Regions from separate parts of the Rhodoferax sp. GW821-FHT02C08 genome, predicted to be linked through region 2. Evidence: predicted binding sites of a transcription regulator. Region 2 holds the regulator's gene; the other holds the start of a gene.

Region 1 (5,862 bases), on a different contig from region 2:
CCTATTACGTGATCCGCCCCGAGGGTCGGCGCAATTTTGGCGAGCTGATCGACCCGCAGCGCCCGCTGCCCGATCAGCCGGTACAAGCGCTGGACGGTACGCCTGGCAATCTGCGGGCGCTCAAGGGCCAGTGGCTGCTGCTCAGCGTAGGCAGTGGCGCATGCGATGCGCTGTGTGAGAAACACCTGTATTTGCAGCGCCAGCTGCGCGAGACCCAGGGCAAGGAAAAAGACCGCGTGGACTGGGTCTGGCTGGTGACAGACGAAGCCCCCGTGCCCGAGCGCCTGTTGCCCGCCTTGAAAGGTGCCACCGTGCTGCGCCTGCCCGAGTCACAGCTATCGCAGTGGTTATCACCTGCCCAGGGCCATCTGCTGGCCGATCACCTGTACCTGGTTGATCCCCTGGGCAACTGGATGATGCGCTTCCCTGCCAGCCTGGACCTGGCCGGTGCGGCGAACGCCAAGCGGGACCTGGAGCGCCTGTTGCGCGCCTCGGCAGCCTGGGACCAACCGGGCCGTTAAATGGACACGCCTGCCTTGTACGACCTGTCGCCCGCCATCCGCGTCATGCTGGTGGGCTTGCTGATCGCCGTCGTGCCCCTGGTGTGGGTGCGACTGCGCAACCCCCAGGCATCGACCATGGGGCGTTTGCAGGCCCTGACGGTGTTGACCTTGTTTCTGACCTTTGACCTGGTGTTGTTTGGTGCCTTCACCCGTCTGACCGACTCCGGTCTGGGCTGCCCCGATTGGCCGGGCTGCTATGGCAATGCCAGCCCACTGGGTGCCGTGGCCCAAATCACCCATGCCCAGACTGCTATGCCCAGCGGACCCGTGACCCATGGCAAGGCCTGGGTGGAGATGGTGCACCGTTATCTGGCGACTTCGGTCGGCGTGTTGATTTTGACGCTGACCATTGCCAGCTGGTGGCAGCGCCGGCGAGGCCTGATCCTGCCCGTCAGCCCCTGGTGGCCCATGCTGACCTTGGTGTGGGTGTGCGTGCAGGGCGCATTCGGTGCCTTGACCGTCACCATGAAGCTGTTCCCGGCCATCGTCACCTTGCATTTGATCGGCGGTCTGGTGCTGCTGGTGTTGCTGTGCGTGCAGGCCGTGGCCTACGCCCAGCGCGAGCGGGTGCCAGCGCCGGCCTGGCCGGGAGCGCGTTGGATTCATTGGCTGGTGTTTGCGCTGCTGGCCTGCCAGGTGGCTTTGGGCGGCTGGGTCAGCACCAACTATGCGGTGCTGGCCTGCGATACTTTCCCCCTGTGCCAAAACAGCTGGTGGCCAGAGATGGACTTCCAGCAGGCCTTCCAGATCTGGCGCCCCCTGGGGCGCTTGCAGGATGGCACCTACCTGGGATTTCCGGCGCTGACGGCTATCCACTACACCCACCGGCTGATGGCCTATCTTGTGCTGTTGGCGCTGGCATGGCTGGCTTGGCGCTTGCACCGTAATCCGGCCACCCAGCGCCAGGCGCGTTGGCTGGGTGGGCTGACCCTGTTGCAGTTTGCGACGGGCTTGAGCAATGTGGTGCTGGGCTGGCCTATGCTGGCTGCCGTGGGCCATACAGGGGGCGCGGCCGCGCTGGTGGTCGTGCTGACCTGGATCGTTTGCAGCCGCCGCAGTGCATTGGCCGCCGAGCCCCGTGTTTCCTTTGCCTTCAGCGAGCCGGCGGCGCAGCGCCCCGTTCGCTGACGGCGTGTATTTTTTGTCTGGACCGAGATTGTTTGCATGCGTGTTGCTGAACCTACCGCCCCTCCCATGACTGCCGCGCCGCCCTCGCGCCTGCGCCAGTTCTATTCGCTGACCAAGCCGCGCGTGGTCCAGTTGATCGTGTTTTGTGCACTGATTGGTATGGTGCTGGCTGTGCCCGGCGCGCCTACATGGGCCGAAGTCCGGCTGGGCCTGGTGGCCTGCCTGGGCATCTGGCTGGTGGCTGGCGCCGCTGCCGCCTTCAATTGCCTGGTAGAGAAGGGCATAGACGCCAAGATGAAGCGCACCTCCTGGCGGCCGACGGCGCGGCAGGAGCTGCAGGACTGGCAAACCCTGCTGTTTTCGGCCCTGTTGTGCGTGGCTGGCTCGGTGCTGTTGTATGTGTGGGTGAATGCCCTGACCATGTGGCTGACCTTTGCCACCTTTGTGGGTTATGCCGTGGTCTATACCGTCATTCTGAAGCCGCTGACGCCGCAGAACATCGTCATTGGCGGAGCCTCGGGCGCCATGCCGCCGGTGCTCGGCTGGGCCGCCATGACCGGCAATGTCGGGCCTGAAGCCTTGATCCTGTTCCTGATCATCTTCCTGTGGACGCCGCCGCACTTCTGGGCGCTGGCGTTGTACCGGGTGGAGGACTACCGCAAGTCCGGCCTGCCTATGCTGCCCGTGACCCATGGCAACGAGTTCACCCGCCTGCAGGTGCTGCTGTACACCCTGGTGCTGTTCGCGGCCTGCCTGATGCCCTTCATCTACGGCATGAGTTCCTGGCTGTACCTGGCAACCGCCGTGGTGCTGAGCATTGGCTTCTGCGGCTATGGTTTTGCACTGTGGCGCAATTACTCGGACGCCCTGGCGCGCAAGACCTTCCGTTTTTCTCTGATCCACCTGAGCGCGCTGTTTGCTGCGTTGCTGCTAGACCACTACCTGATCTGAGCCTTATGCATAAACGTGATGCTATTAAAAGAGTAGCTGTTGGCGCAGTAACTATGTGCGCTAGCGGTCTTTTTGTTGCCTGTTCTGAAACCAAGGCCGATTTTGCCTCGGTGGATGTCACCGGGGCGGACTATGCCAAGGACTTCCAGCTGAGCGACCACAACGGCCAGCGCCGCAGCCTGAAGGACTTCAAAGGCAAGCTGGTGGTGGTGTTCTTTGGCTACACCCAGTGCCCGGACGTTTGCCCCACCTCCATGGCCGAGCTGGCCGAGATCAAGAAGTCCCTGGGCGCCGATGGCGACCGCCTGCAAGGCATTTTCATCACCGTGGACCCGCAGCGCGATACACCGGCTCTGCTGAAGGCCTATATGGCCAACTTTGACCCCAGCTTCCTGGCGCTGGTGCCCACGCCTGAGCAGTTGGCCGCCGTGGCCAAGGACTTCAAGGTCTACTACAAGAAGGTGGATGGCAGCACGCCTACCAGCTACACCATGGACCATTCCGCTGGCAGCTACGTGTACGACACCCAGGGCCGGCTGCGCCTGTATGCGCGCTACGGCGGTGGCGTGGCGCCGCTGCTGGGCGACCTGAAGATACTGCTCAAGCAGGCTGCATAAAAAAAGGGACCGTCTAGGTCCCTTTTTGTTTGGCGGCGAATGCAGCACTTAGGCGTATTCGGTCAGCGCCTTTTTCATCTTCTTCATGGCCGCAGATTCGATTTGGCGAATCCGTTCGGCACTCACGCCGTAGTCGGCCGCCAACTCGTGCAGCGTCATGCCGCCAGAGCCGTCGTCCTGTACCTTGAGCCAGCGCTCTTCCACGATGCGGCGGCTGCGTTCGTCCAGGCCGTCCAGCGCGCTGCGCACGCCATCGCTGGCCAGAGTGTCGCGCTGGTGGGCTTCGATCTGGGCTGTGGGCTCGTGCACCGTGTCGGCCAGGTAGGCGATGGGGCCGTAGCTGTCTTCGCCATCGTCCGATGGACCCGGGTCCAGCATCACGTCGCCACCGGACAAGCGGGTTTCCATCTCGATCACGTCCTCGCGCTTCACATTCAGCTGGCTGGCCATCGACTCGATTTCCGACTCGCTCAAGGTGTCGCGGTGGGTGTCACCGTCGCTCGCATCGGACTTGAAGCCCTGCTTCATGGAGCGCAGGTTGAAGAACAGCTTGCGCTGTGCCTTGGTGGTCGCCATTTTGACCATGCGGCAGTTCTTCAGGATGTATTCGTGCATCTCCGCCTTGATCCAGTGCAGCGCGTAGCTCACTAGGCGCACACCTTGGTCAGGGTCGAAACGCTTCACGGCTTTCATCAGGCCGACGTTGCCTTCTTGGATCAGGTCGCCATGTGGCAGGCCGTAGCCCAGGTATTGGCGTGCGACGGACACAACCAAGCGCAGGTGCGATAGCACCAGCTTACCGGCGGCGTCCACGTCGTTATCGTTCTTGAGTTGGCGTGCGTATTGCTGTTCCTGCTCCAGGGTGAGCATGGGCATGCGGTTCACCGCGGAGATATATGCGTCCAGGTTACCCAGCGGGGGCACCAGGGCCCAGGGGTTCGGGGCCGCCAATGCGGTGGACATGGTTCCAGTTTGAAGGTTCATACCAGATTCCCTTTCTCTAGGGCTGAATATTAGCACTCTATTAAAGAGAGTGCTAAAGCCGGGGATTTCCTCTTTGGCGCTAGGGTATTCCCTTGGTCAAAGCTGGGAGCTTTGACCCAGTAAGCCTGTAGCGATTGTCGATTCTTGGCAAACGTGGAACTCTGGGTATCTTGAAAACCTGTGTAACCTATTGAAAGTTATGGGAAATTTCTAAAAACCTGCTCAAGTGAAGGTTCTGGATACCAGATGGGAGCGCTCCAGCTGGTTTTCAAGCGCTTAGGGTGCAAAACGACTTCTGGGCGGGCGTTAACATCCTCGGCTATGAAATTTCTGAACACATTCATGCTTGCGGTAGGCTGGTTTTTTGTCGTTTTCGCAGTTCTTTGCGCCCTTGGGCTGGGCTCCATCCATATGCACCTGGGTCCACTGGACTTCAAGCTGCCCTTTCATTGGCGCTGATCCAGGCGGGTTCGAGTCGTGGAATAAGGCGCAGGCTTCGATCACGCGGTAGAACATGCTGCTGCCGAGGCGACAACAGAATCCTGTGCCAAGGCAGTGGCCCGGTTTGCTCTCGCACCGAATGCGTTGCCGCCTATGCTTTAGCTATACGACATACACCGTCTTAGCTGGAGCCTTAACTTGTCTCTTCAACACTTCAAAGTCCTCACGTTCGACGTTGTCGGCACTCTGATCGATTTCGAGCGCGGCATGCTCGACTATTTGCATACCGCCGTACCAGGCACCCAGGTGTCCGACGACGACTTTCTCAGTGCCTACCGCAAGGCCCGCAAGAGCGAAGACGTCACCTGGTACCCCGACGATCTGGTGCGCGTATGGCATGCGATTGCGCCACCGCTGGGCCTGCCTGACAGCCATGTACTGGCACAAGGCTTCCGTGATTCCGTGGCCCAATGGCCGGCGTTTCCTGACTCCGTCGAGGCATTGAAACGTTTGGGCAAGCGCTTCAAGCTTGTCACTATGACCAATGCGCAGACCTGGGCGTTGAAGCACTTCGCCAAGACGCTTGACCAACCCTTTGACTTGGAACTGAGCTGCGACGACGCGCTCTGCGAGAAGCCCGATGCCCGTTACTTTGCTTATGCACGGGGTCGCTTTGAAGGGGCCTGGGGTTACAAGCAGGCAGACAATCTGCACGTTGCGCAAAGCCAGTACCACGACATTGGTATTTCCAAGCAGCTGGGTATTACCACCTGCTGGATCGAGCGGCGCCATGGGCAGGCGGGCTCGGGCGGCACCATCGAATCGGCCTTGACCCAGCCCGACTACCACTTCCACACTTTGAAAGAGCTGGCCGACGCGGTTGAGGCTGGGCGCTGATGCCGGCAGCCCTGAGGGACATCGCGGCACCGGTGGCCGACCTGTTGCCGGACCTGGTGGCTTTGCGCCAGGACCTGCACGCCAACCCCGAACTGGCGTTTGCCGAGCGGCGTACCGCCGGCATCGTCGCGCAGTCCTTGCGCCTGCTCGGGTTGGACGTGCATGAGGGACTGGGCGGTACCGGTGTGGTCGGCAGCCTGCGCTGCGGCAGCAGTACCCGTAGCGTTGGCCTGCGCGCCGATATGGACGCGTTACCCGTGGTGGAGCTCGGGCGCAGCCCC
Region 2 (5,862 bases):
TGCACACCATGCCGCGCTATACCCAGGGCTTGATGGACCTGGGCGCCACAGTTTGCATGCCGCGCCAGCCCACCTGCCTGTTGTGTCCGGTGCAGCCGGTGTGCACCGCCCAGCGCGAGGGCGCGCCAGAGAAATATCCCGTCAAAACCCGCAAGCTCAAGCGCAGTACTGAATCCTGGTGGCTGCTGTGGGCGCAGGATGCTGCCGGCCGCGTGTGGCTGCAGCGCCGGCCGGATGCCGGCGTGTGGGCCGGCCTGTACTGCCTGCCGGTGTTCGACAGCCGCGAGGCGCTGGCCGACACGACCGGGGCGGCGCAGCTGGATGATCTGCCGGTATTTCTACACGTGCTGACGCACAAAGACCTGTACCTTCACCCTGTGCGGCTGCAGTTGCCGCTGGGCACGCGCCCGGGCCTGGATGGCGACTGGGTAGAGGCTGCGCGTTGGCCCGAGGTGGGCTTGCCTGCCCCCATACGCAAGCTGCTGTCCGCAGCTTGATGTAAATCATTTGCTATTGATTGTGTAGCTGCTAGCGCAGGTATATTCTGCGCTAGAGGCACTTTTTATTTAAAAAATAGTGGCGCCTGCCGTAGGTTCGCTGGACGGCCCCCGGGCGCTGGCGCGGGCGTCCAGTTCGCGGTGTCGCTTCAGGGTGACCCAGCGGGTGTTGAACGCCGCGGCCAATTGCTCCACCAAATAGACCGAGCGGTGCTGCCCGCCGGTGCAGCCCACCGCCACCGTGACGTAGCTGCGGTGGTCGCGCGCCAGCCGCTCCAGCCAGTGCGAAAGGAATTGCTCGATGTGGGTGAACATTTGCGCCACGTCGCGGCTCTTGTGCAGAAACTCGGCCACCGGCGCATCGCGCCCGGTCAGCGGGCGCAGTTCGGCCTCGTAGTGCGGGTTGGGTAGCATGCGCACGTCGAACACATAGTCCGCGTCCACAGGAATGCCGCGCTTGAAGGCGAAGGACTCGAACACCAGCGTCAGCTGTGCATCGGGCGCGGCCACCAGGGACTTGATGTAGCTCTGCAGCTGCGAGGGGCGGATGATGCTGGAGTCGATCACATGGGCCAGGTCGCGCAGGTCGGACAGCAGCTCGCGCTCCAGCTCGATGGCCTCCACCAGTGCGTGCTGCTGGTCTACCTGGTCTGAGCGCGATAGCGGGTGCTTACGCCGGGTTTCGGAGTAGCGCTGCACCAGGGTGTCGGTGGTGGCGTCCAGAAACAATGATTTGACCGTGACGCCGCTTTTGCGCAGCGTGGACAGGTACTGCGGCACCAGGGGCAGCGAGGTGGCACTGCGCACGTCCATGGCAATTGCCACCTTCTGTGCGCCCTGGGTCTGCTCCAGCTTGGCAAAGCTCAGCAGCAGCTCGGGTGGCAGGTTGTCCACACAGTAGTAGCCCGCGTCTTCCAGCGCATGCAGGGCGACCGACTTGCCCGAGCCGGACATGCCGGTGATGAGGATGATTTCAAGTTTCATGGCGCTTAGGAGTAGGTGGGGCCCAGCATTTCCTTGGCGTGTGCCAAGGTGGTGCCGGATAGTTTTTCACCGCCCAGCATGCGCGCAACCTCGGCCACGCGCTGCTCGCCCTGCACCAAGGCCACGCTGCTGACCGTGCTTTTGCCGTCGTGCTGCTTGGCCACCACCAGGTGGTGGTCGGCACAGGCCGCTACCTGGGGCAGGTGGGTAACGGCCAGCACCTGGCGGTCGCGGCCTAGCTGCTTCATCAGCCGGCCTACGGTCTCGGCCACGGCGCCGCCCACGCCGGAATCCACCTCGTCAAAAATCAATGTTTGCGCCGTGCCCAATTCGCTGGTGGTGACGGCAATGGCCAGGGCGATGCGCGACAGCTCGCCGCCAGAGGCCACCTTGCCCACCGCGCGCGGCGTGCTGCCGGCGTGGCCGGCCACCAGGAACTGCACCTCTTCCATGCCGCTGGCGCTGGGCTCGGTTTTTTGCAGTGCCACCTGGAACTGGCCGCCCTGCATGCCCAGGCCCTGCATCGCCAGGGTGATGGCCTTGGCCAGCTTCGGGGCAGCGAGGGTGCGGGCCTTGGTCAGTGCCTGGGCCTCGGCCAGATAGGTCTTGTGCGCCTGGCGCTCGGCGGCTTCTAGCTTGTCGGTGTCGGCGGCGGCATCGAGCCGGGCCAGCTCGGTTTTCCAGCTGTCCAGCAGGGCGGGCAGCTCAGGGGGCGTACGTTTGTAGCGCCGCGCCAGCGATACCCATTGCGCCATGCGTTCGTCCAGCTCGGACAGTCGGTCCGGGTCCAGCTCGGTCTTGCGCAGCGTGGCGTGCAGCGAATGCGCGGCATCTTCGGCCTGCGCCAGACTGGAGGCTAAAACCTCGGCCAGCGCAGCATATTCGGGCGCAATGTGCTCCTGATTATGTAGCGCTGTGTAGGCACGCGACAGGCCGGTCAGTGCACCGGAGTCCTCACCTTCGAGGGCATCGATGGCGGCCTGCACCGCGTCCAGCAGGGCCTGGGCGTGCGAAAGCCGGGTGTGCTCGGCGTTCAGTCCGTCCCATTCGTCTGCGCCGGGCGCCAGCTTGCCGACCTCGCCAATTTGCCAGGCCAGACGCTCCTGCTCCTGTTGCAGTGAATCGTGAGCGGCATGGGCGTCGGCCAGCGCTTTTTGGGCGCTGCGCCACTGGGTCCAGCAGCTTTGCAAGGCGCTGGTATTGCAGCCTGCGTAGGCATCCAGCAGGCCGCGCACGGTGTCGGGCCGGGTCAGGCTTTGCCAGGCGTGCTGGCCGTGGATGTCCAGCAGCAGGTCGCCGATTTCACGCAGCTGCGTGGCAGTGGCCGGGCTGCCGTTGATCCAGGAGCGGCTTTTGCCCTGCGTGTCCACGGTACGGCGCAGCAGCAGGCTGTCGCCCAGGTCAAAGCCAGCGTCTTCCAGCCAGGCGGTGGTGGCGGGGGCGGTGTCGAATTCGGCACTGATGTCGGCCCGGGTCGCGCCCTCGCGCACGGTGCCTGCGTCGGCCCGGCTGCCCAGGGCCAGTTGTAGGGCGTCTATCAATATGGATTTGCCCGCACCGGTTTCGCCTGTGAGCACGCTGAAGCCGGTGTGCAGGTCCAGTTCCAGCTCGCGCACGATCACGAAGTCGCGCAGGGTGATGCGTTTCAATGCCATGGCTCAGGCGCCCTCGTTCCAGTGGAGTTTTTTGCGCAGGGTGTCGAAGTAGCTCCAGCCCTGGGGGTGCAGAAAGCGCACGCGGTGCTCGGAGCGGCGCACGACGATGCGGTCACCGTGCTGCAGGGTGGCCAGCGACTGCATGTCGAAGTTTGCGCTGGCATCTCGGCCTGCTATGAGTTCTATAGCTACCTCCGCAGCATCTGCAAGCACGATGGGCCTGTTTGTCAATGTGTGGGGGGCAATGGGCACCATCAGCCAGCCGGGGATGGATGGGTGCATCAGCGGCCCGCCGGCCGACAGCGCATAGGCGGTGGAGCCGGTAGGCGTGGCGATGATCAGGCCGTCGGCCCGCTGGTTGGACACCAGGTGGCCGTCCACCTCCACCCGCAGCTCCACCATGCCAGAGGTAGCGCCGCGGTTCACCACCACGTCGTTCATGGCCAGTGCGCTGAATACGCATTCACCCGCCCGCATGACCCGGGCGTGCATCAGGCTGCGGTGGTCTTCCTCGAAAGCGCCCAGCAGCATCGGCGTCAGCGTGGCCTGGTAATTGTTGAGCGGGATGTCGGTAATAAAGCCCAGGCGCCCTTGGTTGATACCGATCAACGGCACGCCGTACTGGGCCATCTGCCGGCCTATGCCGAGCATGGTGCCGTCGCCGCCGACCACCAGGCCCAGGTCGCATTGCTTGCCAATCGCGTCTACATCCAGTGCCGGATAGCCCTGCAGGCCGGTGTTGGCCACCGTGTCCAGGTCCACTACCACGGAGCATCCTTGGCTGCTTAAAAAAAGTGCAATGTCCTCCAGCACCTTGCATGATGAGGCGTTGGCGACATGGGTGCCCGGTGCAGCATATTTCCCAAATAGCGCCACGTGGCGGAATTGTGATTTCATCTACAAATTACATCATTAAAATGGTGACATGCTCGATGACCGTGCCAAGTTGTTAATGAAAGCGCTGGTCGAGCGCTATATCGCCGATGGCCAGCCAATTGGCTCGCGCACGCTGTCCAAAGCCTCGGGCCTGGACCTGTCGCCAGCCACCATCCGCAACGTGATGTCCGACCTGGAAGAGCTGGGTCTGATCGTCAGCCCGCACACCTCGGCCGGCCGCATCCCCACCGCGCGTGGCTACCGCCTGTTTGTGGACACCATGCTCACCGCCCAGCCCGGCCCGCTGGCACCGCCCAAGCTGGTGGCCGAGCAGCCGCAAAAAGTCATCGTCAACGCCGCCAACCTGCTGTCCAACCTGTCGCAGTTTGTTGGCGTGGTAATGGCGCCGCGGCGCACCTCGGTGTTTCGCCATATCGAATTTTTGCGCCTGTCCGAGCGGCGTTTTTTGGTCATCATCGTCTCGCCCGAGGGCGATGTGCAGAACCGCGTGATCTTCACCGAGGTAGATTACTCGTCCTCGCAACTGGTCGAGGCGGCCAATTACCTGAACGGCAATTACGCCGGCTTGTCCATCGAGCAGGTGCGCGAACGCTTGAAGAATGAGGTTGAATCTTTGCGCGGCGAAATCGCCAGCCTGATGCAGGCGGCGGTGAATGCCGGCTCCGAAGCTCTGGCGCGCGAGCAAGACGAGGTCGTCATTTCCGGAGAGCGCAACCTGCTGTCCGTCAGCGACTTTTCCAGCGACATGGGCCATCTGCGCCGGGCGTTTGATCTGTTCGAGCAAAAGACCCAGCTGATGCGCCTGTTGGATGTCTCCAGCCGGGCTGAGGGCGTTCGTATTTATATCGGTGGTGAAAGCCAGGTCGTGCCCTTCGAAGAGCTGTCCATCGTCAGTGCACCCTATGAGGTCGATGGCCAGATCGTAGGCACCTTGGGCGTCATCGGTCCCACCCGCATGGCCTATGACCGCATGATCCAGATTGTGGACATTACGTCCAAGCTGGTCAGCAACGCCCTCAGCCACCAAAAATAGGCCCCGGCGCCAGTTAGAATGCTGGGTTGTGTGGGGCGTTAGCTCAGTTGGTTAGAGCAGAGGACTCATAATCCTTTGGTCGAGTGTTCAAGTCACTCACGCCCTACCATTATTCATGCGCCCTAGCGCCCGATCAAGGTGCTGGGGCCTTTCTACATTTGTGGATGTTTTTCTACAATTTCCATGCGTCGCTCGATAGTTGCGATGGCTTGAAATTTGCGGTAGTGGTCTAATGTTTAGCTAGTGCTGTATTTAAATACAGCTTGGTGAAAGGACAATTTCTATGATCTACAGTCCAAAAGCAATAGCAAACTATTTCATTGATCTTGCTAAGGAGCATGGGGAGACGATTCGCCCCATGAAGCTGCAGAAACTGGTTTACTACGCGCATGGCTGGTATGCCGGATATACAGGAACCCCACTCATAGACGAGACGGTAGAGGCTTGGCAGTATGGCCCGGTTATTTCATCGCTTTATCATGAGTTCAAATGCTTCGGGTCGAATCCAATTTCCGCGAAAGCGACAGATTTTGACTTTTCGTTGGGTCTCGCCGAGGTGCCACCACCGCAGGATGAATCCGTTAAGAAATTTCTGCGAAATGTCTGGGCTAGCTACGGGAAGTTCACGGGGCTTACGCTATCTGAAATGACTCATGCGAAAGGCAGTCCGTGGGAGATCACTTGGGCGGAAAAAGCTGGTGTGAAGGGTGCCGATATCCCGTTCGAACGTATAGCTGCACATTTCAAAGAAATGGTGGACAAGTCTAAGCAACAGGCTGCTGCGTAATATGGCGAC

Evidence for each region. Region 2 encodes HrcA, which represses chaperone genes, less so after heat shock. Its sites were predicted from a motif close to TTAGCACTCNNNNNNNNNGAGTGCTAA; they were not measured.
Region 1: a site for HrcA is predicted at 4,273-4,299, ahead of rpoH (RNA polymerase sigma factor RpoH). Genes of this name have one in related genera too.

Annotation. Positions count from the first base shown of each region.
Region 1 is NZ_JBWKVR010000005.1:35,784-41,645, reverse strand. Features, by position in the region: gene AC07VY_RS07595 (SCO family protein) at 1-521, shown strand, start outside; gene AC07VY_RS07590 (COX15/CtaA family protein) at 522-1,691, shown strand; gene cyoE (heme o synthase) at 1,728-2,642, shown strand; gene AC07VY_RS07580 (SCO family protein) at 2,696-3,259, shown strand; gene rpoH (RNA polymerase sigma factor RpoH) at 3,308-4,243, opposite strand; gene AC07VY_RS07570 (HAD-IA family hydrolase) at 4,883-5,581, shown strand; gene AC07VY_RS07565 (M20 aminoacylase family protein) at 5,581-5,862, shown strand, end outside.
Region 2 is NZ_JBWKVR010000018.1:54,496-60,357, forward strand. Features, by position in the region: gene mutY (A/G-specific adenine glycosylase) at 1-497, shown strand, start outside; gene rapZ (RNase adapter RapZ) at 567-1,481, opposite strand; gene recN (DNA repair protein RecN) at 1,487-3,136, opposite strand; gene AC07VY_RS19540 (NAD kinase) at 3,140-4,033, opposite strand; gene hrcA (heat-inducible transcriptional repressor HrcA) at 4,062-5,066, shown strand; tRNA gene AC07VY_RS19550 (tRNA-Ile) at 5,099-5,175, shown strand; gene AC07VY_RS19555 (Panacea domain-containing protein) at 5,350-5,853, shown strand; gene AC07VY_RS19560 (hypothetical protein) at 5,855-5,862, shown strand, end outside.